Regions from separate parts of the Rahnella sp. PAMC25617 genome, predicted to be linked through region 2. Evidence: riboswitches for the same ligand, from Rfam matches in the RefSeq annotation. Region 2 holds a riboswitch; each other region holds the start of a gene.
The links. Region 2 has a riboswitch for thiamine pyrophosphate ahead of thiB (thiamine ABC transporter substrate binding subunit). Riboswitches for the same ligand answer to the same signal wherever they lie in the genome.
Positions count from the first base shown of each region.

Region 1: linked by a shared signal. The riboswitch ahead of thiC (phosphomethylpyrimidine synthase ThiC) and the one ahead of thiB (thiamine ABC transporter substrate binding subunit) in region 2 are both predicted to bind thiamine pyrophosphate.
Region 3: linked by a shared signal. The riboswitch ahead of thiM (hydroxyethylthiazole kinase) and the one ahead of thiB (thiamine ABC transporter substrate binding subunit) in region 2 are both predicted to bind thiamine pyrophosphate.

Region 1 is NZ_JBOCUM010000016.1:15,613-26,159, forward strand. It holds gene thiE (thiamine phosphate synthase) at 1-618, opposite strand, end outside; gene thiC (phosphomethylpyrimidine synthase ThiC) at 615-2,567, opposite strand; TPP riboswitch at 2,690-2,816, opposite strand; gene rsd (sigma D regulator) at 2,902-3,417, opposite strand; gene nudC (NAD(+) diphosphatase) at 3,516-4,301, shown strand; gene hemE (uroporphyrinogen decarboxylase) at 4,373-5,437, shown strand; gene nfi (deoxyribonuclease V) at 5,447-6,127, shown strand; gene ACM615_RS19205 (YjaG family protein) at 6,198-6,788, shown strand; gene hupA (nucleoid-associated protein HU-alpha) at 6,979-7,251, shown strand; gene ACM615_RS19215 (DUF1481 domain-containing protein) at 7,303-7,956, shown strand; gene purD (phosphoribosylamine--glycine ligase) at 8,022-9,311, opposite strand; gene purH (bifunctional phosphoribosylaminoimidazolecarboxamide formyltransferase/IMP cyclohydrolase) at 9,357-10,547, opposite strand, start outside.
Region 2 is NZ_JBOCUM010000017.1:139,273-149,819, reverse strand. It holds gene ACM615_RS19825 (hypothetical protein) at 1-193, opposite strand, end outside; gene ACM615_RS19820 (MFS transporter) at 416-1,579, opposite strand; gene sgrT (glucose uptake inhibitor SgrT) at 1,837-2,022, opposite strand; gene sgrR (HTH-type transcriptional regulator SgrR) at 2,124-3,785, shown strand; TPP riboswitch at 3,826-3,941, shown strand; gene thiB (thiamine ABC transporter substrate binding subunit) at 3,938-4,969, shown strand; gene thiP (thiamine/thiamine pyrophosphate ABC transporter permease ThiP) at 4,945-6,555, shown strand; gene thiQ (thiamine ABC transporter ATP-binding protein ThiQ) at 6,539-7,252, shown strand; gene ACM615_RS19790 (DedA family protein) at 7,268-8,035, opposite strand; gene ACM615_RS19785 (DNA polymerase II) at 8,279-10,547, shown strand, end outside.
Region 3 is NZ_JBOCUM010000003.1:354,159-364,705, forward strand. It holds gene ACM615_RS03820 (hypothetical protein) at 1-134, shown strand, start outside; gene thiD (bifunctional hydroxymethylpyrimidine kinase/phosphomethylpyrimidine kinase) at 142-942, opposite strand; gene thiM (hydroxyethylthiazole kinase) at 939-1,748, opposite strand; TPP riboswitch at 1,783-1,881, opposite strand; gene ACM615_RS03835 (glycosyltransferase family 2 protein) at 2,168-3,157, shown strand; gene ACM615_RS03840 (class I SAM-dependent methyltransferase) at 3,189-3,827, shown strand; gene ACM615_RS03845 (hypothetical protein) at 3,812-4,708, shown strand; gene ACM615_RS03850 (ArnT family glycosyltransferase) at 4,705-6,477, shown strand; gene ACM615_RS03855 (GNAT family N-acetyltransferase) at 6,576-7,010, shown strand; gene ACM615_RS03860 (DUF3313 domain-containing protein) at 7,150-7,809, shown strand; gene ACM615_RS03865 (hypothetical protein) at 8,188-8,376, shown strand; gene guaA (glutamine-hydrolyzing GMP synthase) at 8,813-10,390, opposite strand.

The sequences.
Region 1 (10,547 bases), on a different contig from region 2:
CAGCAGTTCGGCGGTGGCGGCACGCCAGTCCGCTGCCTGTGTAATGGCGCTGACCACGGCAATGCTGCCGACGCCGCAATCGAGAACCGACGGCGCGCGTTCAATGCTGATCCCGCCGATAGCTACCGTCGGGAATCTTCCGTCGAGTTGCTTAATATGTCGGGAGAGTTCTTCCAGACCCTGCGGGGCTGACGGCATGTCCTTGGTCTGCGTCGGGAAGATATGTCCGAGTGCGATATATGAAGGATTCACGGCGACAGCGCGCGCCATCTCAGTATCGTCATGGGTGGAGACGCCCAGTCGTAAACCGGCCTGACGGATTGCCTCAAGATCGGCAGTATCCAGATCTTCCTGACCCAGATGCACGCCATAAGCCTGATGTTTTACCGCCAGACGCCAGTAATCGTTGATGAATAACCTCGCCTGATATTTTTTCCCTAGTGCGATGGCCTCGATAATTGCTGGCTCAACTTCTTCATCGGGTAAATCTTTTACACGCAGTTGCAGCGTTTTAACCCCTGCTTCCAGCAGGCGGGCGATCCATTCCACCGTATCAACGACCGGATATAAACCGAGGTGAAAAGGAACGGCAGGAAAGGGCTGAGCGGACTGATTCATTTGTTGATCTCCGTGGCAGGGTGATAAAGCTCGCTGCCGCGTGAACGGAATTCGGCCGACATTTGCGCCATGCCGGATGCAACGAGTTCTATTGGCTGGGCTTTGGCTTCCAGCGCGGCGGCGTAATCGCGAACTTCCTGAGTGATTTTCATTGAGCAGAATTTCGGGCCGCACATCGAGCAGAAGTGAGCAACTTTGCCGGATTCCTGCGGCAGCGTTTCATCGTGGTAAGCACGCGCAGTGGCCGGATCCAGAGCCAGATTGAACTGGTCTTCCCAGCGGAATTCAAAACGCGCTTTGGACATGGCGTTATCGCGGATTTGCGCACCCGGATGACCTTTGGCCAAATCGGCGGCATGTGCTGCGATTTTGTAGGTAATCAAACCCTGCTTAACGTCTTCTTTGTTCGGCAGGCCGAGATGCTCTTTTGGCGTGACATAACACAGCATGGCGCAGCCAAACCATCCAATCATCGCCGCACCAATACCGGAGGTGAAGTGGTCGTAACCCGGCGCGATATCGGTGGTCAGCGGGCCGAGGGTATAGAACGGCGCTTCGTGACAGTGCTCGAGTTCTTCGGTCATATTGCGGCGGATCATCTGCATCGGCACATGCCCGGGACCTTCGATCATCACCTGCACATCGTATTCCCAGGCAATTTTGGTCAGTTCGCCCAGCGTGCGTAATTCAGCGAATTGTGCTTCGTCATTGGCATCCTGAATTGAGCCCGGACGTAAGCCGTCGCCCAATGAAAGGGAGACATCGTAGGCAGCGCAGATTTCGCAAATTTCACGAAAATGCTCGAACAGGAAGCTTTCGCGATGATGTGAAAGACACCATTTCGCCATGATTGAACCACCACGCGACACAATGCCGGTCAGACGTTTGGCCGTCATCGGTACGTAACGCAGCAAGACACCGGCATGAATGGTGAAGTAATCGACGCCTTGCTCGGCCTGTTCCAGCAAGGTATCGCGGAACATGTCCCAGTTCAGGTCTTCGGCCACGCCGTTCACTTTTTCCAGCGCCTGATAAATCGGCACCGTGCCGATCGGCACCGGGCTGTTGCGCAGGATCCATTCGCGGGTTTCATGAATATAACGGCCGGTGGAGAGATCCATCACGGTGTCCGCGCCCCAGCGCGTTGACCACACCAGCTTCTCGACTTCTTCTTCTATGGATGATGTCACCGCTGAGTTGCCGATATTAGCGTTCACTTTCACCAGGAAATTACGCCCGATGATCATCGGCTCTGATTCAGGATGGTTGATGTTGGCAGGAATAATCGCACGCCCGGCGGCGACTTCCTGACGCACAAACTCTGCGGTGATATTGGCAGGCAAATGCGCGCCAAAGCTTTCACCGGGGTGTTGCTGGCGCAAAATCTCGCCACGGATCCGCTCGCGGCCCATGTTTTCGCGAATGGCGATGAACTCCATTTCCGGGGTAATCGTGCCTTTGCGTGCGTAATGCAGCTGCGTAACATTTTTGCCAGGCATGGCTTTTCGCGGACGCGGCAGATGTTCGAAGCGCAGATGATCCAGCCCTTCGTCCGCCAGCCGTTGCTGGGTAAAGCCGGAGCTGACCTGTGGGAGTTCCTCCGTGTCCGCACGCTCTTTTATCCAGCGGGCACGTAATTTTTCCAGACCGGTATGCACGTCGATAACTGCCGACGGATCCCCGTAAGATCCGGCGGTGTCATAAACAGGGATGGCTTCGTTTTCTTCGAACTGCGGATTATCTTTGCCACCGCCGACCAGTGTCGGGCTGAGTTGGATTTCACGCATCGGCACGCGAATATCTTTGCGGTCACCTTCAAGATAAATACGGCGGGAGTTGGGGAAGGCTTCGCCCTGCAGACTGTCGATAAACGACTGAGCCTGCGCGCGTTGTTCACGGCGATTAGACGCTTTCTTTTCGGAAATAACGGGTTTCTGTGTACTCGACATAGCAAATTCCTCGCAAAAAAACGTGATGGAAAATTGCTTGTCTGGAGGTTTACGGCAGGAGTAAAAATGGGCGGTGCAGCTCAGGCGGCCTGATGCAGGCGAATGCCAGAGTGAGCTGAACGCATAACATTACTCTTGTTCCCTTCGCGGGTACTAACCCGATCAGGTTCCGCGGATCCCGAATTAACGGTCTCAGCCTGGCGTAATCTTCGCGAGAAAATTATGCGCTAGGCACTCCGACAAGAAGCCTCAATATAGGAGGCGTTTTTTGAAACTACAACTAAAACTACAATTAAAACTACAAACAGGTGCAGAGTTTTAATGTGACAAAGCGTTAAGCCGGTCTGGCGAGATGTTCTTCATTTGCAGGTGGTTTTTCTTCATGATTGCTGCGGTCAAATGCCAGAATAATCAATTGATCTTCCAGCTGAAAACGCGCATCCAACGCTTCACCTACATCGGATAATGCATAATGAAATGCGAAAGCATTGTCATCATCAATATCATTTTCAGTGTAACTATCATGGAAAGCCATGATAGCTTCAGTGTTCAGCTCCAGTGCAGGGTATATTTTCGCAGCCTGCAATTTTATCGGACTGTTCGCACCTTCGACTTCATCAATGATCCGCTGATACAGATGGAAATGACCGGCTGAAAGATAGTCCACCAGGTTATGGCAAAAGTTATCCAGCGCTTTTTCGTTGAGAGGGGTATGTTTTTCTTTATTGGGTTTCAGGCCGACCAAAGTGCAGTACGAAACCAGCAGCTCTTTGCGCGCGTGCAGCCATTGATCCACTAACTCATTACTGCCACCAACGCGTTGGGTCAGTCTTTCCAGACGATTTAGCATGGTTGACTCCGTGAGCGATAAAAAAGTAACTAAAAGTTACTAATATGTGAATATCTTACTCAGATTGTCAGTCCCGACGAGGTTATGCAACAACAATTATGGAATTACAGATTACTGAGCAACATAACGGCTGGTGGGTTATCAGCCAGGAAGGCAAGCTGTGGCTGCCTGAGGGCGAACTGCCGTTTGGCAGCGCCGCACAATATTCTCTGACCGGTAAAACGGCGCGTCAGATTGGCGAATGGCAGGGTGAACCTGTCTGGCTGGTCCGTCAGACAATGCCAAATCATATGGTTTCCGCCCGTCAGCTGCTGGATCAAGATCGCGGATTATTCCAGCTGGTCGGGCGCGGTGTGCAGCTGTCAGAGTTTTATCGTTCTCATAAGTTCTGCGGATACTGCGGGCATGAAATGCACGTCAGTAAGACCGAGTGGGCCGCACTTTGCGGGAATTGTCGCGAACGCTATTACCCGCAGATTGCACCCTGCATCATTGTAGCAATCCGCAAAGGTGATGAGATTTTGCTGGCGCAGCACGTCCGTCATCGTAATGGCATTCACACGGTTCTGGCTGGATTTGTTGAAGTCGGTGAAACACTGGAAGAAACCGTGGCTCGCGAGGTCATGGAAGAAAGTAATATCCGCGTGAAGAATGTCCGTTACGTCAGTTCCCAACCGTGGCCGTTCCCCAATTCGCTGATGATGGCATTTATGGCGGATTACGACAGCGGCGATATTAAACACGACCCGAAAGAGCTGCTTAACGCTGACTGGTACCGCTTTGACCAGCTGCCACAGCTGCCACCGCCTGGCACGATTGCCCGTCGTCTGATTGAAGACACAGTTGCGCAGTGCCGCGCAGAAAGCGAAGACGACGAGGTCTAGCGTCAGTTTTGCGTGATAGAATGCCGTCATATGATTGTCGTGCGGCCCGAATATTGAAGGAAAGAGCAAGAATGAATGAGTTGAAAAACGACCGTTACCTGCGTGCTTTGTTACGTCAGCCAGTGGACATTACACCGGTGTGGATGATGCGTCAGGCTGGCCGTTATTTGCCGGAGTACAAAGAAACCCGCGCTGAAGCCGGCGATTTTATGTCGCTGTGTAAGAATGCCGAACTGGCTTGTGAGGTGACTTTACAGCCGCTTCGTCGCTATCCGCTGGATGCAGCGATCCTGTTCTCCGACATCCTGACCATTCCTGATGCGATGGGGCTGGGGCTGTATTTCGAAGCCGGTGAAGGCCCGCGTTTTTCTTCGCCACTGACCAATCGTGCTGATGTCGAAAAGCTGCCGGTTCCGGATCCTGAAATGGAGCTGGGCTATGTGATGAACGCCGTGCGTACCATCCGTAAAAACCTGAAAGGTGAAGTGCCGCTTATTGGTTTCTCCGGTAGCCCGTGGACTCTGGCGACGTATATGATTGAAGGCGGTAGCAGCAAAGCCTTTACCAAAATCAAAAAAATGATGTACGCCGATCCGTCTACCTTGCACCTGTTGCTGGATAAAGTGGCCGACAGCGTCATTCTTTACCTTAATGCTCAGATTAAAGCGGGCGCGCAGTCGGTGATGATTTTTGACACCTGGGGCGGCGTACTGACACCTCGCGATTACCGCGAGTTCTCCCTTAACTACATGCACAAAATCGTCGATGGCCTGATCCGTGAAAACGAAGGCCGCCGTGTGCCGGTGACCTTGTTTACCAAAGGCGGAGGCCAGTGGCTGGAAGCGATGGCGGCAACGGGTTGTGACGCGCTGGGTCTGGACTGGACCACCGATATTGCTGAAGCGCGCCGTCGGGTTGGCGACAAAGTGGCGATTCAGGGCAACATGGATCCTTCCATGCTTTACGCCTCACCGGTGCGGATTGAGCAGGAAGTGGAAACCATTCTGGCTGGTTTCGGCAAAGGTAATGGCCATGTGTTTAATCTTGGCCACGGTATCCACCAGGACGTTCCGCCAGAAAATGCCGGCGCTTTTGTGGAAGCGGTACACAGCTTGTCCCGCCAGTATCACGAGTAACATGGCGTTATGATCGACACGCGCGCGTTACGTGAAGAGCAACGGATCCTTGCAGATCAGATTGAACTGCAGGATCCGCCTGAATTCACCACACCGTCGTTGATCGCCGGTGTGGATGTCGGGTTTGAGCAGGGCGGTGAAGTCACCCGCGCGGCGGTCGCTGTTCTGAGTTATCCAACTTTGGAGCTGGTCGAATATCAGATAGCCCGCATTCCGACCGTCATGCCCTACATTCCTGGTTTCCTTTCTTTCCGTGAGCTTCCCGCACTTTTACAAGCCTGGCAGCAAATCTCATCGCACCCTGATCTGGTTCTGGTTGACGGGCAGGGGATCGCGCATCCGCGGCGCCTCGGTGTCGCCAGTCATTTTGGCCTGATGATTGACGTGCCGACCATTGGTGTGGCGAAAAGCCGTTTATGCGGGCAGTTCCTGCCGTTAGGTGAAGCGCTACACAGCAGACAGGGGCTGTATGAAGGCGATGAACAGATTGGCTGGGTGTGGCGAAGCAAGCTACGCTGTAATCCATTGTTCATCTCGCCTGGTAATCGGATCAGCATGGACTCCTCTCTTTATTGGGTGGAACAATGCATGCGGCATTATCGGCTGCCGGAACCGACCCGTTGGGCTGATGCCGTGGCATCAAACCGGGCGTCGTTTCAACGCTGGCAACGCTTGAGTGATGATCTTTAGGAATCAAGGAATAGGGATATTGATTTATTTCAGGTAAACTCCCGCGCAGAAAAGTTAACGAGATCAACTCATGTTACGTAATCCAATTCATTTACGTCTCGAAAAGCTGGAAAGCTGGCAACACGTGACGTTTATGGCGAGCTTGTGCGAACGCATGTACCCGAACTATCAGACATTTTGCCTGGAAACCGGGTTTGGCGAAGCACAGCTTTACCGTCGTATCCTGGACTTAATCTGGGAAACGTTGGTGGTAAAAGACGCCAAGGTCAATTTTGACTCACAGCTCGAAAAACTGGAGGAAGCGGTGCCTTCTTCCGATGATTACGATCTCTACGGGGTTTATCCGGCGATTGATGCGTGTATTGCATTAGGCGAACTGATTCATTCGCGTCTGAGCGGCGAAACGCTGTCTCATGCGATTGCGGTGAGTGAGACGTCAATTCGTACTGTCGCGATGCTGGAAATGACTCAGGCAGGTAAAGAAATGACCGATGAAGAACTCAAGGTCATCCCTGCCGTTGAAGAAGAATGGGACATCCAATGGGAGATTTTTCGCCTGTTGGCTGACTGTGAAGAGCGTGACCTGGAATTAATAAAAGGGTTACGTTCTGACCTGCGTGAAGCCGCTGTCAGTAACATCGGCATAAATTTAGCGCAATAAGGCAATAAAACGTGATTTAACGCCTGATTTGTCGTGCCTTAAGGCTTCACATCCGCACCCTGTCTGGTCTACATTTGGGGTGCGTAAAAAAAGTGGCTATCGGTGCGTGTATGCAGGAGGGTGCTGTCAATCGGCATATCCGTCGCACTCGATGCTTTGCAAACGATAAACACACTGTAAAGGATAACTTATGAACAAGACTCAACTGATTGATGTAATTGCGGACAAAGCTGATCTTTCCAAAGCACAGGCCAAAGTTGCTCTTGAATCTACTCTGTCTGCTATTACCGAGTCTCTGAAAGAAGGTGATGCTGTACAATTGGTTGGTTTCGGGACTTTCAAGGTAAATCATCGTAACGAGCGTACTGGTCGTAACCCACAGACTGGTAAAGAAATCAAAATCGCAGCTGCAAACGTGCCTGCGTTCGTTTCTGGTAAAGCTCTGAAAGACGCTGTTAAGTAATTGCTTGCAGTGAAAAGAATAAGCGGAGGGGTTTTTAGGCCCCTTCAGTTTATCACCCCCAGGCTGGTAGCAGGTTTACTGGTGCTCGGTCTGGTGGGTTGTAGTTCTGATAAAGGTCCTGAGTTATTCTTTGCCAGCGGTTATGTTGCTGATCAGGGAATCAACCGGCTCTGGCGTGAAGATACCGCCCAGCACGAGCCTCAAACCATTCTCAACGTCTATAGCCCCTATTTCGGCGGCGATACGATCATCACCCGATACGAATTCCAGCAGGGGCAATTGCACCTGATTAAAGAAACCCATGCCACCAAAACTGATTTGGGCGTCATGCTGCGTTTCGACGAGGGTGGCAATGTCAGCTTTATGCAGCGACAGCTCCCGGAGCGTCGGGAAAAATTATCGTCAGACGAAATCGAACGCTATAAATATGAAGCGTCAAAAATCCTCGACCTGAGCAATGCGCTGCAGGCAGGCAATGTCCGCCTGGTTCAGGCTCGCTGGCGCAAAGGCATCATAACGACCTGCGCAGGTGAACAAGTGACGCCGGCGCTCACTGTCCGTTCACAGGTCTGGCTGGCGAAACGAGCCAGTCGCAGTAACGATAATCTGGGGCTAGCCTGGCTGACGGCACCGCAGGGCAACGAGCTGTTGCTGGTCGCCAATGAAGATTTCTGTAAATGGGAACCGAAAGAGTCTGACCTCTGATCCCGTTTTGATAAAAGAAAAGGCACGCCGAAGCGTGCCTTTGTTGATCGTCGGGACGGAAAAAATTAATGATTACGTTCGCGGTCGATAGCGCGATAACCGATGTCTTTGCGGCAGAAGCTGCCTTCCCAGTGAATATCTTTTGCTAAATCATAAGCGCGTGCCTGAGCCGCTTCCACGGTTTTGCCCAACGCCGTCACACACAATACGCGGCCGCCATTCGTTACCACACGTTCATCCTGCAAGCGGGTTCCGGCCTGGAAGACTTTGCCATCTGGCACCTCTTCCAGCGGCAGGCCGTGGATAACGTCTCCGGTTTTGTAATCGGCAGGATAGCCACCTGCGGCGAGCACGACACCCAGCGACGGGCGCGGATCCCACTCGGACGTTTTATCGCCAAGACGACCTTCAGCACCGGCGAGGCAAAGATCCACAAGATCTGAGCGCAGACGCAACATGATCGGCTGAGTTTCCGGATCGCCGAAACGGCAGTTGAACTCGATCACTTTCGGCTGGCCGTCAGCTGAGATCATCAGACCTGCATACAGGAAACCGGTATAAGTGTTGTTTTCTGCCGCCATGCCACGAACGGTCGGCCAGATAACCTGATCCATGACGCGCTGATGAATTTCATCGGTCACTACCGGCGCCGGAGAATAAGCGCCCATGCCGCCGGTATTCGGGCCGCTGTCGCCGTCACCCACGCGTTTGTGATCCTGACTGGTCGCCATCGGCAACACATTGGTGCCGTCGACCATAACGATGAAACTGGCTTCTTCGCCGTCGAGGAATTCTTCAATAACAATGCGATGGCCTGCATCGCCGAAAGCATTGCCCGCCAGCATGTCGTGAACGGCGTCTTCCGCTTCTTTCAACGTCATCGCAACAATGACGCCTTTACCTGCTGCCAGACCGTCAGCTTTGATAACAATCGGCGCGCCTTTGCTGCGCAGATAAGCCAGCGCAGGTTCGATTTCAGTGAAGTTCTGATAATCAGCGCTTGGAATGTTATGGCGAGCCAGGAAATCCTTAGTGAAAGCTTTAGAACCTTCCAGCTGCGCGGCTTCCTGCGTCGGGCCAAAGATTTTCAGACCGGCTGCGCGGAAAGCATCCACCACACCAATCACCAGTGGCGCTTCAGGGCCAACAATGGTCAGGCCGATGTCATGACTTTTAGCGAAAGCCAGCAAACCGGCGATGTCAGTGGCGGCGATGTCCACGTTTTCCAGCAACGGCTCCAGCGCGGTACCGGCATTGCCAGGCGCAACAAAGACTTTATCAGCCAGAGGTGACTGCGATGCCTTCCATGCCAGTGCATGTTCACGCCCGCCGTTACCGATAATTAAAATATTCATTCGAAGACTCCGGTGAGCGGGCGCATCGCACCCGCTAAAAGAAAATTAATGACGGAAGTGGCGCATATCGGTGAACAGCATCGCAATGCCGTGTTCGTTTGCCGCGGCGATCACTTCATCGTCACGGATAGAACCGCCAGGCTGGATAACGCAGGTGATGCCTACTGCTGCTGCTGCATCGATGCCGTCGCGGAACGGGAAGAAAGCATCAGAAGCCATGACAGAACCGGCGACTTCCAGACCTTCGTCGGCGGCTTTAATTCCGGCAATTTTAGCGGAGTAAACGCGGCTCATCTGGCCAGCGCCGATACCGATGGTCATTTTGTCACGTGCATACACAATGGCGTTGGATTTCACGAATTTTGCGACTTTCCAGCAGAACAGCGCATCTGTCAGTTCCTGCTCCGTCGGCTGGCGCTCTGAAACCACGCGCAGATCAGCTGTATCAACCATACCCAAATCGCGATCCTGAACCAGCAGGCCGCCGTTAACACGTTTGAAGTCCAGTGCTTTCTGACGATCTTCCCATTGCCCGCAGGTCAGTACGCGAACGTTTTGTTTGGCTGCGGTCAGGGTCAGAGCTTCGGCACTGACAGATGGCGCAATGATCACTTCTACAAACTGACGGCTGATGATGGCTTTTGCTGTTTCGGCATCCAGTTCACGGTTGAAGGCAATAATGCCGCCGAAAGCGGATGTCGGATCAGTCTGATAGGCGCGCTCGTAAGCTGCAAGAATGCTGTCACCGATGGCCACGCCGCAAGGATTGGCATGTTTAACGATGACGCAGGCCGGTTCAGCAAATTCTTTCACACATTCCAGTGCGGCATCGGTATCCGCAATGTTGTTATAAGAAAGCGCTTTGCCCTGAAGCTGGGTAGAAGTGGCAACCGAAGCTTCGCTGACGTTCTCTTCTATATAGAAAGCCGCGTTCTGATGGCTGTTTTCGCCATAACGCATATCTTGTTTCTTTATATAGCTAAGATTCAGTGTGCGCGGGAACTGTCCGGAAGCGGATTCGGTATCGCCGTGATAAGCCGGCACCATGGTACCGAAGTAGTTGGCAATCATGCCGTCATAAGAGGCCGTGTGCTCGAAAGCTTTGATCGCCAGATTGAAACGGGTCGCCAGCGTCAGTGAGCTGCTGTTGGAATCCATCTCTTCTATAATAGATGCATAGTCGCTGCTCTTAACCACGATGGCGACGTCTTTGTGGTTCTTCGCCGCTGAGCGAAC
Region 2 (10,547 bases):
TCTTATCCGCTGTCAGTGGCGGGGAAAACCAACCGGAAAGCCAGCCTGGAAACCAGTTGCCCATTTTCTGTGCTGGCCGTTCTTTTAATATATCGCCAAGCCAGGTCAGACATAAACCAAAACAAACGCCCTCAGATTTCTTCTCATCAAGAAATGAATTATATGTTTTCCTTATAAGTACAACCGGAATCATATTTTTCCCCTTTATCAGTATTTTAGAAAGCCGATAATATAGCCCCCTCCTTTAATTATCCAGACGGTAAGGAGGATTAGAGGGGGAGAAGAATGTTTATTCTTGAGGGAGAATCCAGATAACTAATAAAAACTAAGTCATTGCAGAAGCTTGGAAAACTAAATGTATTATTCAGTTGAATAGGTTAAAGAGCGAATTAATCGCTCTTTAACCCCACGTCATTCACACATCTTTGACTTTATACATCAGCCCGAGCGCCACCACCGCCAGCACGGTCGCCGCCCAGTAGACCGGATAGTGGCCGAAGTTTTCCACGATAAAGCCCTGCAACAACCCCGCGCAAATTACACCGGTAGAAATGCTGTTGGTGAAAAGTGTGGTCGCTGAACCCGCCCTTCCCGGCATCAGATCCTGAAAATATAACATTCCGATCCCGGCGACGATGCCGATGAAAATCGCGTTGAACAATTGCAGGATCATCAGCGCGGCTTTGAACTGAAACGCCACCAGTCCGGCATAGAAAATCACACCGCTCGCCACGGCATACAGCATCAGCTTGCGCTTGCCGGTACGTTTGACCAGATAACCCGCCAGCAACATCGCTGGAATCTCCAGTCCGGCAGCGGTTCCCATCAGCAAGCCCGCCAGCCCTTCCGGCAGACCCAAATCACTGGTGATGTACAGCGGCATATCAATGACATACATGATATTGCAGGTCCACATCAGCAGGGAGGAAAAGAACAACAGCCGCACATCTTTGTTGCGCCAGGCGCTAACCGGCACCGCTTTTTCATCCACCGGCTGTTCAAGGCGCGGCACTGACGGCAGGAAGAAAAAGATCATTAATATGCTGCCGACAAACACTGCGGCGGCACTCAGGTACATCGGCGTAAAGCCGTAATTCAGCGCGAGCATAAAAGAGAGCGGCGGGCCCAGCACCCACGCCAGCGAGAGCATCGCACGCATCATCGAACTGAACATCACCACTTCACTGGCGGAGCGATCCGCATGTTCACGCGCCAGCGCAAAGAGCTGCGGCATCGACGCATTGCCTATCGCCGCCAGCAATACGCCGACGGTGATCAGCACCAGATAATCGCGGCTAAAGGCAAATACCAGGCTGTTACCCAGCGCCATCAGGCAGCAGAACATCAGCAATTTCCGCCGGTCGCCTTTGTTATCGGAACGGTTAGCCAGCAGAAAGCTGATCGCGATCCCGGCGATGGCGTTAACGGTATAAAAGAATCCCACCCACAGTGGCCGGACCTTCACTTCGTTAGTCAGAAACAGACTCAGCGTCGGTGCCTGTAATGCACCCGCCACGCCGCACAGCAAGGAGACCACCAGAAAGGTGACATAAATACGATTAAAACGAGGTTTTGGCATGACGTCGTCCCTGAGAAATGAATGTCTTACAGCACAATATACAGTGTATACCCAAAACAGTTCGAGTTGCAGAAAGGCGGCAAGCGGCACGAATCCCGATGAGCTGACACAGGTCAGTGATTCGGGTGAGTAAGAGCGGTCAACGCGTCTGCGGCTCGAAATGTGAAGGGTATAAGAATAAAAAAACCAGTGAGTTTCCTCACTGGCTGGTGACAATACACCATTACTCAGAAAATCGAATTTAGTCAGACCTGAAGTCACAGTCGCCGGCGGTATTGCTCGTCGTCCAGCGTTTCCATATCCCACTGCGTGAGACGGGACAGAATATCCAGACGGTATTGCACCGGAACCCAGGACAGCCAGTCTGCATGATTTTTAGAGGCATTCTTTTTGATGGCTTCAAAATAACGCTGATAGAAACGGGCGTTCAGACTGCGTTTCATGCTGACCTCCGGTGATTCAAACAGGCTTTCGTTGAGAAACAGTATCAGCGTAATATGAGGAAAGATAAATTGATGAAAATTGCCCGTGGAGCTCCTCTTTTATGCCCTCGTCCCGTTTGCAACAACAGTTCATCCGCCTGTGGCAAAGCTGTCACGGTGAAGACACTGAAACGACGCTACAGGCACTGTCGGAAGTTCTGAGTTGCTCACGCAGACACATGCGCTCGTTGCTCGGCACCATGCAGGAACAGGGCTGGCTGACGTGGGATGCAGAAGCCGGACGCGGCAAACGTTCCACGCTGAAATTTTTGTATACCGGCCTCGCACTCCAGCAACAGCGCGCCGAAGAGCTGCTGGAGCAGGATCGTATTGATCAGCTGGTACAACTGGTCGGCGACAAAACCCTGGTGCGCCAGATGCTGCTTTCCCAGCTCGGCCGCAGTTTCCGTCAGGGTAAGCATATCCTGCGTGTGTTGTATTACCGTCCGCTGATTAATCTGCTGCCCGGCACCATGTTACGCCGCTCTGAAACCCATATTGCCCGGCAGATTTTCAGCGGCCTCACACGCATAAATGAGGAAAAAGGGGAAGTCGAAGGCGATTTAGCCCATCACTGGCAGGAAATTTCGCCGTTGCAATGGCGTTTTTATCTGCGCCCTGCCATTCATTTTCATCACGGCCGTGAACTGGAGATGGTGGATATCATTGCTACCTTCACCCGGCTGAAAACGCATCCGCTGTTCAGTAATCTGAAATCAGTCACAACGCCCACGCCAAATGTTATTGATATCCACCTGAATGAACCCGATCGCTGGCTGCCGTGGCTGTTCGGCAATATCCACGCGATGATCCTCCCGCAGGAGTGGCAGTCGCTGCCCGATTTTGCCCGCCATCCGGTCGGTACCGGCCCTTACGCCGTGGTGCGTAATCTGAAAACCCAACTGCGCATCCGCGCCTTTGATGATTATTTTGGCTTCCGGGCGCTGATTGACGAAGTAAATATCTGGGTGTTGCCGGAACTGAGTGAAGAACTGGTGCATTCCGGTGTACAGCTACAGGCCGATGAATCTGGCAAAAGCGAACTGGAAAGTCGCCTGGAAGAAGGCTGCTATTTCCTGTTATTTGACCAGCGTTCGCCGGTCGGACAATCCGCGGAAACCCGTCAGTGGTTGTGCGATTTACTTAATCCCATCGCCTTACTGAATAATGCCGAACCGATTTATCAGCGCTACTGGTCGCCGGCTTACGGCCTGCTGCCACGCTGGCACCATAAAGCGCCACAACCGCGTCCGCCCAGACCGCAAAACCTGACCCAGGTGACACTGACATTTTACGGCGAGCATTCCGAGCATCAGGCGATCTGCAATGCGCTGCAGCCGCTGCTGGCGTCCGAAGGCATTGAGCTGATTATTCAGGTCGTGGATTACGCGGTCTGGCACCGCGGTGACGCCAAAAGTGATCTGTGGCTCGGCAGCGCCAACTTTACCCTGCCACTGGAATTTTCACTGTTTGCGCATTTCTATGAATTACCGCTGGCGAAACACTGCTTCAGTGAAGAAATGGAAGATGACGCCGCGCAGTGGCATGCGGGGAATTTATCGATCGCCAAATGGAGTCAGAAACAAACGGTCAGCCATCAGATCCATCCTCTGTTTCATCACTGGCTGGTGTTGCAGGGGCAGCGCAGTATGCGCGGCGTGCGTATGAACACCCTCGGCTGGTTCGACTTCAAATCCGCGTGGTTTGCGCCGCCGGACAGTTAATCGGACTATCGCATCGCGCCGTTAGTCTCTAGAATGACATCCGTTCTCAACGGGGTGCCAGCACTTGTGAAAGCAAGTTTAAATATGGCTGAGACCTGATACCCGTCGAACCTGATCCGGTTAACCCCGGCGGAGGGATTTGAGACTGCGTGATGCTTACTCAAAATCCTTTGCCCTTTCATTTTTTTTGGAGCGCAAAGTTGAAAAAATTATTGTCCTGCCTGCTGTTACTTTCTGCACCTGTCTTCGCGGCAAAACCTGTCCTGACGGTTTATACCTATGATTCTTTCTCTGCCGACTGGGGTCCGGGCCCGGCGATCAAAAAAGCCTTTGAAGCCCAATGCGGCTGCGAGCTGAAATACGTTGCGCTGGAAGACGGTGTCTCTTTGCTTAACCGTCTGCGGATGGAAGGCAAAGACAGCAAAGCCGACGTGGTTCTCGGGCTGGATAACAACCTGTTGCAGGCAGCTGAACAAACCGGATTATTTGCCAAAGCGCCGAAAACCGCTGCCAGACTGACCGTACCAGGCGGCTGGGACAACACCACGTTCGTGCCTTACGATTACGGCTATTTCGCGTTCGTCTATGACAAAAACAAACTGAAGAACCCGCCAAAAAGCCTCGATGAGCTGATCAACAGCGACCAGAAATGGAAAGTCATTTACGAAGATCCGCGCACCAGTACACCGGGTCTGGGCCTGATGTTGTGGATGCAAAAAGTCTATGGCGACAAAGCACCGCAAGCGTGGGAAAAACTGGCGAAGAAAACCGTTACCGTCACCAAAGGCTGGAGCGAGGCTTACGGTTTATTCCTCAAAGGTGAAAGCGATCTGGTGCTGAGCTACACCACGTCTCCGGCTTACCACATCGTGGAAGAGAAGAAAGATAACTACGCGGCAGCAGATTTCACCGAAGGCCATTATATGCAGGTCGAAGTGGCGGGTCAGCTGGCGAACAGCCAGCAACCGAAACTGGCTGAAGAGTTCATGAAATTCGTTACTACGGAAGATTTCCAGAAAGTGATCCCGGCCGGCAACTGGATGTATCCGGTGATCAACACCCCGCTGCCTGACGCCTTTAAACAGCTGACGATCCCGGCTAAATCCCTGCAATACAGCGCACAGGATGTCGCCACTCACCGTTCACAATGGATCCAGGCATGGCAGAACGCCGTCAGCCGTTGATCCCGCGCTGGTTGTGGCCGGGCGCCATCGCCTCGCTGCTGATGTTGCTGGTGGCTATGCTGGCGTTAGGCTCTCTGTGGCGTCATGCGCCACAGATGAGCGGCGCCTCGCTGTGGCAGGATCCTTATCTCTGGCATGTGATCCGCTTTACCTTCTGGCAGGCGCTGCTTTCGGCGCTCTGTTCTGTGCTGCCCGCCATTCTGCTGGCACGTGCGCTGTTCCGCCGCCGCTTCCCCGGACGTCAGCTGTTACTACGTTTATGCGCGATGACGCTGGTATTACCGGTTTTGGTGGCAGTCTTCGGCATTCTCAGCGTTTACGGACGACAGGGCTGGCTGGCGCAGATTTGCGGCTGGCTGGGCGTGGATTACCGTTTCTCGCCTTATGGTTTACAGGGCATTTTACTGGCTCATGTGTTTTTCAATCTGCCACTGGCAGCCCGACTCTTATTGCAGGCGCTGGAGAATATCGCCGTCGAACAGCGTCAGCTGGCTGCGCAGCTTGGGATGAACGCCTGGCAGCAATTTCGCTTTGTTGAATGGCCTGCCATTCGTCGGCAGATTTTCCCCGCCGCTGCATTGATTTTTATGTTGTGCTTCGCCAGCTTCGCCACGGTGCTGTCGCTGGGCGGCGGTCCGCAGGCGACCACCATTGAACTGGCGATTTTTCAGGCGTTAAGTTACGACTACGATTTAAGCCGCGCGGCCACGCTGGCGCTGATCCAGCTGTTTTGTTGTCTGGCGCTGGTCTTGCTCAGCCAGAAACTCAGTCAGGCGTTGCCGGTCGGACAAACGCATTCTCAGCGCTGGCGTAACCCGGACGATTCCAGGCTGCGGCGCATCGCAGATGCCGTGCTGATCGGCCTGGCGTTAATGCTGATCCTGCCGCCGCTACTCGCCGTGATTACCGACGGTATCAACCGTGCAGCAGTCGGTGTTTTACAACAACCTGCACTGTGGCTGGCATTATGGACATCCGTGCGTATCGCGCTGGGCAGCGGAATAGTGTGTGTTCTGCTGACTATGATGCTGTTGTGGAGCAGTCGCGAACTGCGATTACGGCAGAGAAATGGCTGGGCGCAGGCGATGGATCTCAGCGGGATGCTGATCCTTGCGATGCCGGGCATTGTGCTGGCAACCGGCTTTTTCCTGCTGCTTGGCGATACGACAGGTTTGCCGCAATCGCCGTGGCCGCTGGTGATCATGACCAATGCGCTGATGGCGGTGCCTTATGCGCTAAAAGTGCTGGATAACCCGATGCGCGACGTGGCCGAACGTTACACGCCGCTGTGCCTTTCACTGGATATGCACGGCTGGCAGCGCCTGCGCTGGGTGGAACTGAGCGCGCTGAGGCGCCCGATTGCGCAGGCGCTGGCGTTTGCCTGCGTGCTGTCGCTGGGGGATTTCGGCGTGATCGCCTTATTCGGCAATGAGAACTTCCGCACCCTGCCGTTTTATCTGTATCAGCAGATCGGCGCCTATCGCAGCCAGGACGGCGCGGTGACGGCACTGTTATTGCTGCTGTTATGTTTTCTGTTATTCACCCTGATTGAGAAATTACCGGGCCGCCATGCTGACGCTGAATAAACTGACGTACCTGTACGAACACCTGCCGATGCGCTTCGATTTACAGATCGAGGCCGGTGAGCGCGTGGCCATTCTCGGGCCGAGCGGCGCGGGAAAAAGTACCCTGCTCAGCCTGGTCGCTGGTTTCCTGGCACCGGTCAGCGGGCAGATCCTGCTTAACGGTGCAGATCACAGCGCGACACCACCGGCAAAACGTCCGGTGTCGATGCTGTTTCAGGAAAACAATCTGTTCTCGCATCTGACGGTGCGTCAGAACATGGGGCTGGGGTTACATCCGGGGCTGAAACTCACCGCACAGCAGAAGCGCGAACTGGAAGATATCGCCCGACAGGTCGGGCTGGAAGAGTGCCTGGATCGCTTACCGTCGCAGCTTTCCGGCGGGCAGCGTCAGCGTGTCGCACTGGCGCGCTGCCTGTTACGCAGCCAGCCAATCTTATTGCTCGACGAACCGTTTTCGGCACTCGATCCGGCGCTGCGCAGTGAGATGCTGAGTTTGCTGGATAAAGTGTGCGGGCAACGCCATCTCACATTGCTGATGGTGTCGCATAATCTGGATGACGCGGCGCGGATTGCCCCCCGCACACTGCTGGTTGTCGATGGCCGGATTTTCTACGACGGACCGACGCAGGCACTGGCCGACGGCAGTGCGCCGGAAGCCAGAGTATTGGGGATAGATGTTTCAGGAGCGGACGTTTAGGACATTCGCCTGACATCAGCGGGTGATCACTTTCCACAGCAGATGACCGTAGACCGGCATCATCGGCTGTTTGCTCAGCATCACCAGACTCACTGCGGTTGCGATCAGACTCAGCACACAAACGACGCGCAGACGCGGCAGGGGCAACCATTTGGTCATCGCATCAGGTGAAGCTTTGCCCGACCGGAACCAGCGCCACAGCAACCAGGCACTCAGCCAGATCAGCACCACGGCGGCAAACAGCATCCATTTGAACACTGAACTGTTGTGGCTGGCCGGAATATCAATCGCAACGCCCGCCAGAATCCCCGGCAGGAAATACACCGGCGGCCAGGTGATGCAGCCGATGATATTCGGCGGTGCAAATTTATAAGGCGGCAGGTTCAGCATACCGGCCACCATCGGCACCAGCGGGCGTGTTGGTCCGATGAAACGCCCGATAATGACGGTGGCAAAACTGTGCCGATCCAGCGCATATCCGGTTTTATCCAGTAATGACTGGTAACGCTTAAGGAAGCGCCAGCGGTGTAACGGTTCCTTGAAGCCGCGGCCAATGAAATACGAGGCCCAGTCGCCAAAGAAACAGCCCAGACCCGCCGCCAGCCAGGCTTCGTACAACCCGACCTGACCGCTGCCGATCAGCGTGCCGAGCGTCGCCATCATCACGGTGCCGGGCAAAATCAGCCCGACCAGCGCCAGCGACTCGAAGAAAGCCACCACAGCGACAATAATTAATGCGAAGCCCACCGACTGAGCGACCAGATGTTGTAGATAGGCTTCCATAAATTCCCAGAATTCAGTTACGTCTGCGCCAATTGCGCAGATAAATGAGACAAGTGTGAGTTTTCTGCATTCTCATTGTAGTAAATACATCAAGCGGCTGAATTGTCAGCGCATGAACTATCACAGTCAACCGCGTAATTGTATGCGTATTTGGCAGAAACCTGAGCCATAGACAAAGACTGTATAAATAACCATACTCTGTCTTTGCAGTTCATCTTTTATTTCATCTGTTCCGAGGCGCTTATTAACGCAAATTCCGTCCCCTCATCTGCCCGTTACCCTGACACGGCGCCGCGTCAGGGATTTGTGCTGACCCGCCACTGGCGCGACACGCCGCAGGGTACGGAGGTGGATTTATGGCTGGCGACAGACGACGGCCCGCAAAAAGTGCGCCTGCCCTTGCAGGAATCGGTGGCGTTTATTCCCGCTGAACAGCGTGCGGCGGCGGAGCGTATTCTCATTGATGAAAAAAATATCAGTCTGCGTCCGTTGCCGTTGCAGGATTTCCATTCCCGCGCCGTTCTTGGGCTTTATTGCCCGCAACACCGGCAGTTAATGCGGATTGAAAAACTGCTGAAAGAAAATGGCGTCAATGTTTTCGAAGCGGATATCCGCCCGCCGGAACGCTTCCTGATGGAACGCTATATCACCGCTCCGGTCTGGTTCAGCGGCAAACCCGGGCCGGACAAGCTGTTGCTGGACACCAAAATGAAACCGGCGGAGGACTACCGGCCGCCGCTGAAACTGTGTTCGCTGGATATCGAAACCAGCGGCAACGGCGAGTTGTATTGCATCGGGCTGGAAGGCTGCGGGCAGCGCCACGTTTATATGCTCGGTCCGCCCAACGGCGATCCGGATGCTCAGTTCGATTTCAACATGGTTTACGTCGACAGCCGCCCGCAGTTGCTGGAAAAACTCAATGAGTGGCTGGAGACTTACGATCCCGACGCGATAATCGGCTGGAGCGTTGTGCAGTTCGACCTGCGGGTTTTACAGAAACATGCAGACCGCTACAAAATCCCGCTGAAATTCGGGCGCGGTGGCGGTGATCTTGAATGGCGTGAACATGGCTTCAAACAGGGGCACTTTTTTGCTGCTGCCGCTGGCCGCCTGATTATCGACGGCATTGAAGCACTGAAATCCGCATTCTGGAACTTCAACTCGTTCAGTCTGGAATTCGTCTCGCAAAGTTTATTGGGCGAAGGTAAAGCCAGTGACAATCCCTATCAGCGGCTGGCCGAAATCGAACAGCGTTTTCGCGAAGATAAACCGGCGCTGGCACGCTATAACCTGAAAGACTGCGAACTGGTGACGCGTATTTTCGCCAAAACAGAGCTGATGCCGTTTTTGCTGGAACGTGCTTCGGTGACTGGTCTGACGGTAGATCGCAGCGGCGGTTCGGTGGCGGCGTTCACCCATCTTTATTTACCGCGAATGCACCGCGCCGGTTATGTCGCGCCAAATCTGGGCGAATTAGAGGGCGAAATGAGCCCTGGTGGCTTTGTAATGGATTCGCGCCCCGGTTTGTACGATTCCGTATTAGTGCTCGATTATAAAAGCCTGTATCCGTCGATTATCCGCACCTTTCTGATCGACCCGGTCGGGCTGGTTGCCGGACTGCAACAGCCTGACGACGAACACTCGGTGCCGGGTTACCGCAACGCCCGCTTCTCGCGGGAAAAACATTGTTTGCCGGAGATCGTCCGCCAGATCTGGATGGGCCGCGAGGAAGCTAAAAAGCAGAAAAACAAACCACTCTCACAGGCACTGAAAATCATCATGAACGCCTTTTACGGCGTGCTCGGCTCCAGCGGCTGCCGGTTCTTTGATCCACGCCTCGCATCTTCTATTACGCTGCGCGGGCACGACATTATGCGCCAGACCCGTGAACTGATTGAGGCCGAAGGCTATCAGGTGATTTACGGGGACACCGATTCCACCTTTGTCTGGCTCAATAAAGCCCATTCGCAGGAAGACGCTAACGTCATAGGTCGTCATCTGGTGGAACAGGTCAATGTCTGGTGGAAAGCGCACCTGCAACAGGAATACGGGCTGGAAAGCGCGCTGGAACTGGAATTCGAAACGCACTATCAGCGCTTCCTGATGCCGACCATCCGCGGTTCGGAAACCGGCAGCAAAAAACGCTATGCCGGCCTGGTGAATGACGCCGACGGCGAGCACATCGTTTATAAAGGGCTGGAAACCGTGCGCACCGACTGGACGAAACTGGCGCAGGAGTTTCAGCAGGAACTGTATCAGCGTATTTTCCACCGGCAGCCTTATCAGGATTACGTCCGCGATTATGTGGCGCGCACGCTCGACGGCGAATTTGATGACAAGCTGGTGTACCGCAAACGTCTTCGCCGCAAGCTGAGTGATTACGAAAAAAACGTCCCGCCGCATGTTCGCGCCGCAAGGCTGGCGGATGATTATAACGTTCAGCACGGGCGCGCAAAACAGTATCAGAACGGCGGCTGGATAAGTTACGTGATGACCACGTCCGGGCCTGAAC
Region 3 (10,547 bases), on a different contig from region 2:
GCATCATGCTGCGTCCGCGTAAAGAGGAGAAATTCTATCCGCTGAACCCGTTTGACGCCGTGCATCTGCAACAGGCTCTGACTAAATTTCATCAGGCTGAACAGGCGCTGAGCGAAACCCAGCGCCGCGCGTAATCTGCTGTTACCACCAGCGGTGGAAATGATGGACCGGGCCGATGCCGTGACCAACCTCCAGAGAATCGGCCTGCATCAGCGCCTGCTGCAAATATTCTTTGGCTTCGCGTACGGTATCGGCCCAGTTGTTATGCCGCGGTCGCAATGCTGCAAGCGCCGCAGATAACGTGCATCCTGTGCCATGGGTGTGACGGGTGTCCACACGCGGCGCGGTAAACCGCTCGCGTGAACCTGCCTCAAACAGCCAGTCAGGGCTTTCCTCATCACTCAGATGACCGCCTTTCATCAGCACCGCGCCACATCCCATCGCCAGTAACGCTTCTCCCTGCTCCCGCATTTCGGTTTCATTAGTCGCAGTCGCACACTCCAGCAACGCGGCGGCTTCCGGCAGATTTGGCGTAATAATGGATACCTGCGGGATCAGCAAACGGCGCACGGCATCCACGGCTTCCGGCAGTAGCAGCGGATCGCCACTTTTCGCCAGCATCACGGTATCCAGCACCACAAAAGGCGGCTGATAATGTCTGAGCCGCTCCGCAACCACGTCCACAATCTGACTGTTTGCCAGCATGCCGATTTTCGTGCTGTCGATACGAACGTCGCTCAGTACGGAATCCAGCTGCGCCGAAACAAACTCCGGCTCAATGTTATAAACTGACTGCACGCCGCGGGTATTCTGCGCCACCAGCGCGGTGATCACGCTGGTACCGTACGCACCCAGCGCCGAGAAGGCTTTTAAATCTGCCTGGATCCCCGCTCCGCCGCTCGGATCCGTGCCTGCAATCGTCAGTGCATTAATCCGTTTCATTGCCTCTCCTTCCCGTTCAGCCACTGCTCATCTATCAAATACAGATTATCGAGGAACTGAGGCGTGAAACTGCCCGGTCCGTTTACGGCTGCACAGGCACGTTCACCGGCACATGACATCACGCGACAGGCAGCGGCAACGTTATCCAGCCGGTCGCCCGGTAAAGCCACAAAGGCCGCCACCACGGCTGACAGGGCGCATCCGGTGCCAACAATGCGGGTCATCATCGTATGCCCGCCTGCTACGGACCGGCTGCGTTCGCCGTCAGTGACATAATCCGTTTCACCGGTGACAGCGACAATCGCGCCGGTGTTACGCGCCAGCTGTTGTGCGGCAGGTAAAGCTGACAGGGAGTCATCACCGCTGTCAACGCCACGGCCGGACGCGCTGAGTCCGCTGAGCGCAAGAATTTCGGACGCATTACCACGAATGGCAGCAGGTTTAAGCGTGATGAGTTCAAGGCAAAATTCGGTGCGCCAGCTCAGGCCACCGACAGCGACGGGATCCAGTACCCAGGGCTTTCCGGCCTGATGAGCCGCGTGAACAGCTGCCAGCATCGCATCGGCATGAAGACGGGTCAGCGTGCCGACATTCACCAGCAAAGCATCAGCAATGGCACTGAACTGCGCGGCTTCGGCGGGATCAACCACCATCGCAGGGGACGCCCCCAGCGCCAGCAGGACATTGGCAGTAAAAGATTGCACGACGTCGTTGGTCAGGCAGTGGACCAGCGGCGCAGAGAGGCGGAGTTGTTTCAGAGAAGTGGCGGCTGTAGAGCCGGGCAACAAGGTAGGTCGGGTATTCATAAGTCTCCCTACCGGCGCTAAAGAAGGCGGTATCAGGAGAGATACCTGACTTCCCTACGCTGGCATAATCCAGATCAGGTAATACGGGTAAAATCTCAGCCCTGCTTTACAGCGGGCACCCCGAGTCAAGGAAGCATTATTGGTGGCGAGGGTCAGAAGATCAATCAGGAAATGCGATAAAAGTCACTGCTATCGGAGATAACCCCGTTCCGCTGTTTGCCCCTGTCACAGGGGATACATCCATGATGACGTCTTCTCTCTTAGTGGTTTTTTAGATTAATATGACACTTCTGCTAGTCTGTACATGGTATTGACTGGCTTTAAACTGGCCATAAAATAGCCAGGAACTTTCCGATTTATCTAATTAATTACATTGAAGTTATTGATATTATAAGTTTGAATTAACAGAGGAATGCGGTGTGAAACTAATCATACAAATACCTTGCTTTAATGAAGGTGGTACGCTCGCAATTGCACTGAATGCTTTGCCCCGACATGTTGAAGGCTTCGATAGTGTTGAATGGCTTATCATTGATGATGGCAGTTTGGATGATACCGTTGAAGTGGCCAAAAAAAATGGTGTAGACCATATAATCAGTCATAAAACAAACAAAGGTTTGGCTTACGCTTTCATGACCGGGATTGATGCCTGTTTGAAACGTGGCGCCGACGTCATCGTCAACACTGATGCTGATAACCAATATAATGCAGATGATATTCCAAAGTTAGTTGCCCCCATTCTTGCTCAGCAGGCAGAATTCGTTGTCGGAGAAAGGCCAATTCAGGCGATTGAACATTTTTCTCCCCTAAAAAAATCACTACAAAAGCTGGGAAGTTGGGTTGTCCGGACAGCCAGTAAAACAAACATTCCTGACGCGCCAAGTGGTTTTCGTGCAATTAATCGCGAAACGGCTCAAAAACTCATCGTTTTCAGTGATTATACTTATACGCTTGAAACTATTATCCAGGCTGGGCAAAAAAATATATCGATTACTTCCGTACCTGTAAGAGTAAATGAAGACTTACGCCCTTCAAGACTGGTGAAAAGTACATTTTCATATATCAAAAGAAGCATAATAACAATCATAAGAATATTCGTTATCTATCGACCATTCAGATTTTTTGGAACAATTGGCCTGACGCTTTTTTCCATTGGATTTTTAATCGGCTTGCGTTTCCTATTCAAATACTTCACGGGAGATGGTGCTGGGAATATACAGTCTCTGATATTGGCATCCATCTTGTTGGGTATGGGATTCCAGACCATACTGATTGCATTTGTTGCAGACTTACTTTCTGCTAACAGGAAATTGCTTGAGGATTTGAGGTTTAAAACTGCACAATTGCATAACAGAGAACCTCAATTTTTTGATCGCAAAAATAATGACGTTGAAAAAGATAAATTATAAACAATAGAAAATTATTACAACAGGATAAATGATGGCCATAAAAATAGCAGGTGGAAAAACGGAAGATGGTATTGTTGTAGGTAATAATTACGATAAATATGCGTCTAAAAACCCAATAGTACGCTGGATGATGAAAGGATTTGAGAATTCTCTTTCGGGGCTTGTCGCCACCGTCGCCCCGAAGACGATCCATGAAGTGGGCTGTGGTGAAGGATATTGGGTTCTCAAGTGGAATAAAGAAGGAATTGATGCAAGGGGATGTGACTTTTCACAGCAAGTCATTAATATTGCAAAAGAAAACTCTACCGCGACAAATTTGCCTGCTTCATTATTCAAAACAAGAAGTATTTACGACCTCAACAAAGAGGAGGATTCAGCCGAACTGATTGTCTGCTGCGAGGTTCTTGAGCATCTGGAAGATCCTGAAGCAGGATTAAAGGCAATAAAAAAAGTCGCCGATGATTATGTGATATTGAGTGTTCCCAGAGAACCTCTGTGGCGTGTACTTAATCTTGCCCGCGGGAAATATATCAAAGATATGGGGAATACTCCTGGCCACTTACAACATTGGTCAAAAAAATCATTTATAGAACTAGTCGAAAAACACTTCATTATTGTTGAAGTGAAAAGCCCATTACCATGGACAATGATTTTATGTCGTCAGCGTTAAAATTTAATAAATCGACGATAAAGATTGCGCTTAATTGCGTGGGGAGTGGATTGGCAATAATTGGTGTCATTTTTGTCGTGGTGCGTTTGCATAGTTATTGGCAAAAAGCTCACATCCAATCTTTACCTCTTTCTTCGTGGATATTAATTGCGTTAATGGCAATATGTTATGGCATGATAAACTTGTTGCTGGCTGTTGCATGGAAAAACATTTTGCTTCATTTCGATATTTCAGTCAAAAAAAAATGGGCAATCAAAACCTATGGCATATCTCAACTGGCTAAATATATTCCCGGAAATATTTTTCACATAGCGGGAAGGCAAGCTATTGCTATGGCTTCAGGATATCCTTCAAAAGGTGTTCTAAAATCCAGCTTGTATGAATTAATATTGATAGCAATAGCGGGTGCCACCTCTATATTTTTAATTATTCCGATTGTATTTCCGTCCATACCACAAATAGTCGGAATAATAATCACCGCGTTAAGTATTATCACGACATTCACTGTAATAAAACTGCTTCTGAGTCGGGCGATGTCATATGCCTTCTTATTGCAATTGTTATTTCTTTCCATTTCATCAATAATATTCACCTTTATATTAACGGAAATTTCATTCAAAGATCGGATTCAATTCAGCTACTATGTTTATATATTTGGAGCTTACACCATTGCATGGCTTGCCGGACTGGTCACGCCGGGGGCTCCAGCAGGAGTAGGCATTAGAGAATTAGTTATCGTTTTCTGCCTGCAATCTATTATTCCGGAATCTGAATTATTGCTGGCTGTGGTATTAGGACGTTTCGTCACCGTTATCGGGGATGTCATCTTCTACTTTTATGCATTTACTCTGTCAAACGGCAAAAGGGATAAAAAATCATGAGCCTGTTACATATAAATAAAATTGCCATACTCATTCTGGTGATTTTTTTGATACTTTGCACAGGATACTATTTAAATTCAGGCTTGGGTTATTTTCCTGATGAAAACCCGCATCTCGGCTATGTTCTCGATGTTGCCAAACACGGCTTCCCTGATTATGCAAATGGGAAAACATACGATTCGATAAAACTGAACAGGCTCGAACACCCAGCGCTTTATTATATCATCGCGGGTGCAATAGATAAAATTGCCATTTTTCTCAACTCACCGCTTTATAAATCTTTACGTATTGTCAATTTCTTCATATCTTCACTTACGTTACTGTTTATCTACAAAAGCCTGAAGGCTTTTAGAGTAAATAATGAATCAGTTATTCTCTCAATGCTGGTTCTTATCAGCATACCGATGTTTGTCCTGCTGAGTGCCTCAATAAATAATGACCCTCTGATGATTTTTGGGTGTGCTCTGGTGTTCTATGGTCTTAGCCTGTATTATAATTGTGGTCCAACCAGAAAAACATTGCATTATATATTAGCGGGAGGGGTTATCGTTTCTCTGACAAAGGCCACAGGGGCTTTGTCTGTCGTTTGTATTCTTTTTATTTTCACCATTATTGAAAACAAAAAACTGCTCATAAAGTGCAGTCAGTTAAAACGTGTGGACTTTATCTACGTTCTCCTCTCAATGTTATGTGTTGCGGGGTATTATGGTTATATGCAATTCACGTATGGCAAATTTTTCCCGGCTCCTCAGGGAGATCCCAGCGATTGGTTCCATGCAGCTAATCCTGACGCACCACGCTATACAAAAATGGAGTATATCACTGCTTTTTACGAGTCAAACTTATATACCTTATTATCGCCATATGGACACAAACCATTCGATGACTGGGACATCAGACGACAAATCCTGGGTCTGACATTGTTCTTGTTGCCAATATTATCTTTAATCGTCATTTATAGAAAAATCAAAGAACGTTCAACACAATGGCGATTTATTGCTTTAAGCTGGATATCATTCTCATTGTTCATGCTTTTTTACTTCATTACTATACATAGGCTAAATGTTAAAACGGGATATCCCGGTGCTATGCAAGCACGATATTTCTTTGGTTTTCTCCCTGCCATGGTTATCATTTACGCCATAGCCATTCATAGTATAAAGAACAATTTTATAAAGCTAACCCTTGGTCTGTTAATATCTTGCACGACTTTATCTTCTTTTTACCCTGCATTTTATCCTTCAGTAATCAATATAACCCACCCTTATTTTGGACAAACTAATACCAATACAGTATTAGGTGAACTCACAAAAGATCACGCATTTGAGCAAAGTTTTATTGCCCAGTATAATTCGGTGGATAAGGTTGATCTGAATCTGGCTACGTACGCAAGAATCAACACTGGCATACTGTCACTGGAAATAACTGACAACTCAGGCAAAGTCATCGCAAAGCAAAACTTAAATATAAATAGAATCAACGACAATGCCTGGAATTCTTTTGATTTTAATTCAACACCTTTATTGAAAGGTTCTAAATATACACTCAGATTATCAGCACGGGACAGCACTCAGGGAAATGCGATTACCTGGTATGCCTATAAAAAATCCAATCCTTATACTATGTATAATGGAACAATATATGGCCCGGAAGAAATAAACAGTCAACATTCTAAAGAATGGCAAGCATTTATAGATGGGATGCCAACAGAGGCAACATTCTCATTTAAGATTTACGGGCCTCCCTGGCATAATCCGTTCAATAATTAACGGGTTATCTGTAATATTACGTCTTGTAATCGCATCTCCCATAAACATGAGATGCGATAGATAAATTTTTAAGCATTTGCTTTCAGGGAGAGTACGTTTTGCCATCACCCCTCAAAATCCGGCCTTATGAAGAAGCAGACCGCCCGTTTTTACGCACGTTGTATCTGGCCTCCCGAAAGCACACCTGGACATGGCTGGAGGATGATTTTCAGCTGGAAGATTTTGATCGTGCGGTTATCGGCGAAAAGATACTGGTCGCGGAACGTGACGGACATTTGCTGGGCTTCGCCTCGATTTTCACTCAGGAGGATTTCCTGCATAACCTGTTTGTTGATCCCAAATATCAGGGAACCGGCGCAGGTTCGGCGTTGCTTCGCGCGGCGCAAGAGACGTTTACCCGTCAGGGCTCTCTGAAATGTTTAGTAAAGAGTAAAAAATCAGTCGATTTTTACCTGTCAAAAGGCTGGAACATCATGGCTACAGGGGAAAGTCCAAAGGGCGAATACTATCTGTTTCATTCATCAAAAAAATAATTGAAGAAGAAATGATTACCTCACACAACCGTTTTTTTGCGATCCTGACGGATATCAATTTTTCTTTGTAGTTAACAGGTTAAATTCCGCAACAGTGCTATACATACTTGGTCTTCCTTAAAATATTTCGAGGGTACGAATGAAAAGAATAAAACTGATGCAGGTTGCTGCAGTCGCTGGCGTACTGTTTTTAGCCGGTTGTACCAACCACGTCACTCAAGCGGATAAATTCTCTGGTTTCCTGGGGGACTATTCCGGCCTTAAGGAAGTCAAAACTGCAGGTGGCAATCCGGTTCTTCGCTGGATTGACCCTTCGTTCAAAAAAGCCAACTACTCCTACATCAAATACGAACCGATTAAGTTCTATCCGGAGCCTCAGCCTACTGAGCAAATCAGCAAGGAAACCCTGCAGGGCGTTCTGGATTATGCTAACAGCCGTATGAAACCTGCGCTCGCTGAGCGTTTGCCTCTGACAGATCACGCGGGGCCGCGTACCTTGATCTTTAAAGGTGCAATCACCGGTGTGAATACTTCGGCTGAAGGTCTGCAATTCTATGAAGTGATCCCGGTTGCGCTGGTCATTGCCGGTACTGAAACCGCGACCGGCCACCGCACGCGTGATACCGAAGTGTATTTCGAAGGCGAGCTGATTGACTCAGCAACCGGTAAACCGGTAATTAAAGTCGTCCGTAAAGGCTTCGGAAAACAAGTTTCTAACGATACACAAAAAGTCACCGCGAACGATTTGAAAACCGTGGTTGATAGTTTGGCGAACGACACCAGGTTGTTTAACGAGTAATTTTCGTCACCGCATCACAATCAGGGCAGCCAGATGGCTGCCTTTTTTCATACTGAATCAGCAATAAACTCACGCAGCCACTGATGAATGGAAATCCGCGCTGGATGCCGTCAGCAAAATGGCGGTGATGTGATATTCCGGTACTGACACTGCAGCCGGACATTACACCGGGGATAAATGGGTTCCCGGCGCATCTGAAATAACGTTTTATGTTACCTGAACATTTATTAATGCAAGGGTATCTCCCCAGCATTCTGGCGTTATGTTTTTTGGAACAGGCCTCGTAACTATGAAAATATAACTATCACAAATTCCGTTTTAATTTGCAGGTGTTTTAAAACTTGAGTAATCTGCCTTTCGTTATCAGGGAGATTAAAAATGGAATTCGACATCACGACATTTTTCAAAGCCATACTCGGCGGCGCAGGTGCAGGATATGCATTCACTGGCGGTATTTCTCTTGCACTACCGGAACTTATCGTCACGGACAGACTGTTGCTTTCAATGGCGGCCATCGGTGCGGTGTTGTTGCCACTCCTGTATCTAAAGAGCATACGGAGAAAGTGAGTTGCGAGAATTACACTGGTACCTTCCCGTCAATTCAGATCAGCTTGCGCACTTCTATTGTTATCTCTGCGTGAGTTATATTTTTGTTCATCTGACATGGGATGCATTTTCGATAAAAACACCGGCATTTTCACTGGAGAACCTCCAATATAAAGTAGGGGAAATATTTTCATCAGCCACTTTTGCCAATAGTCTTTTCTTTATTGTTATTTTACTGGATATAAATAATCCTCTGAGAAATTCTGATGCATTTATTTTTCCACTCATTTTTTCAGCAATTTCAGGGATCTTTATTTCACTATCGGCAATAGTGCCTAAAGCGAAAAGCTAACAAAGTCATTGGCTATGACAACAATTAAAACAGATATAAAAAAAAGCCCCCTGCAACAGCAGCGGGCTTTAAGAGCTAGTTATCGGCTAAGGATATATTGCCGAATCATTCCCACTCAATCGTTGCCGGCGGTTTACCGGAGATGTCATACACCACACGGGAAATGCCGTTGACTTCGTTGATGATGCGGTTGGAGCAGCGGCCGAGGAAATCATACGGCAGGTGCGCCCAGTGCGCGGTCATGAAGTCGATAGTTTCAACTGCGCGCAGGGAAACCACCCAGTCGTATTTACGGCCATCGCCCATCACGCCAACGGAGCGGACTGGCAGGAAGACGGTAAAGGCCTGGCTGACTTTGTTGTACAGATCGGCTTTATGCAGTTCTTCGATGAAGATCGCATCGGCGCGACGCAACAGGTCGCAATACTCTTTCTTCACTTCGCCCAGCACGCGAACGCCTAAACCTGGCCCCGGGAACGGGTGACGGTAAAGCATGTCGTATGGCAGACCGAGTTCCAGACCGATTTTACGCACTTCGTCTTTGAACAGCTCTTTCAGCGGCTCAACCAGACCCAGTTTCATTTCTTTCGGCAGACCGCCCACGTTGTGGTGCGATTTGATCACGTGCGCTTTACCGGTGGCAGACGCTGCAGATTCGATGACGTCAGGGTAAATAGTGCCCTGCGCCAGCCATTTCACTTCATCCTGCTTGCAGGCTTCTTCGTCAAACACTTCTACGAAGACGCGGCCAATGATTTTACGTTTGGCTTCTGGCTCATCAACCCCAGCCAGCGCAGACAGGAAACGCTCTTCGGCGGCAACGTGAACGATATTCAGACCGAAACGGTCGCCGAACATTTCCAGAACCTGATCCGCTTCATTTAGACGCAGCAGGCCGTTATCCACGAATACGCAGGTCAGACGCTCACCGATTGCACGGTGCAGCAGCATGGCGGTGACGGAGGAGTCAACGCCGCCGGACAGGCCGAGGATCACGTGGTCGTCGCCAATCTGTACACGCAGACGTTCTACGGCGTCTTCGATGATTTTCGCTGGCGTCCACAGGGCTTCGCACTCGCAGATATCCATCACGAAACGCTCGAGCATACGCAGACCCTGACGGGTGTGCGTCACTTCCGGGTGGAACTGCACCCCGTAGAAGCGTTTTTCTTCGTTGGCCATAATGGCAAACGGGCAGGTCTCGGTGCTGGCAACGGTCACGAAATCAGACGGGATAGCCGTCACTTTATCGCCGTGGCTCATCCAGACGTCGAGCAGCGGTTTGTTGTTCTCGCTCAGGGCATCCTGAATGTCGCGGATCAGCGCGCTTTCAGTCTGAACTTCAACCTGCGCATAACCAAATTCGCGCTCGTTTGAGCCTTCAACATGGCCGCCTAACTGCATCGCCATGGTTTGCATGCCGTAGCAGACGCCCAGAACCGGTACACCGGCTTCGAAAACGTAATCAGGGGCGCGCGGGCTGTCATGCTCGGTGGTACTTTCCGGGCCGCCGGACAGGATGATCCCGTTCGGATTGAATTCGCGGATTTGGGCTTCGGTTACGTCCCAGGCCCAGAGTTCGCAATAGACACCCAGTTCACGCACGCGGCGCGCAACAAGTTGGGTGTACTGGGAGCCGAAATCGAGGATCAGGATACGGTGCTTGTGAATATTTTCGCTCATGAGGGGGCGTTTTCCAGAAAGCAATAAAAGCGTTAAAACGGAATATTAATCAGCCCGGAAATAACGGGCTGGGTATTAATTTGTAGTGACTCGATCCAGGCGCTCGCGAGCTAAGATTAGGCAAGGCGGAAGCTGGCGAAAAAGCGCAGTTTACATG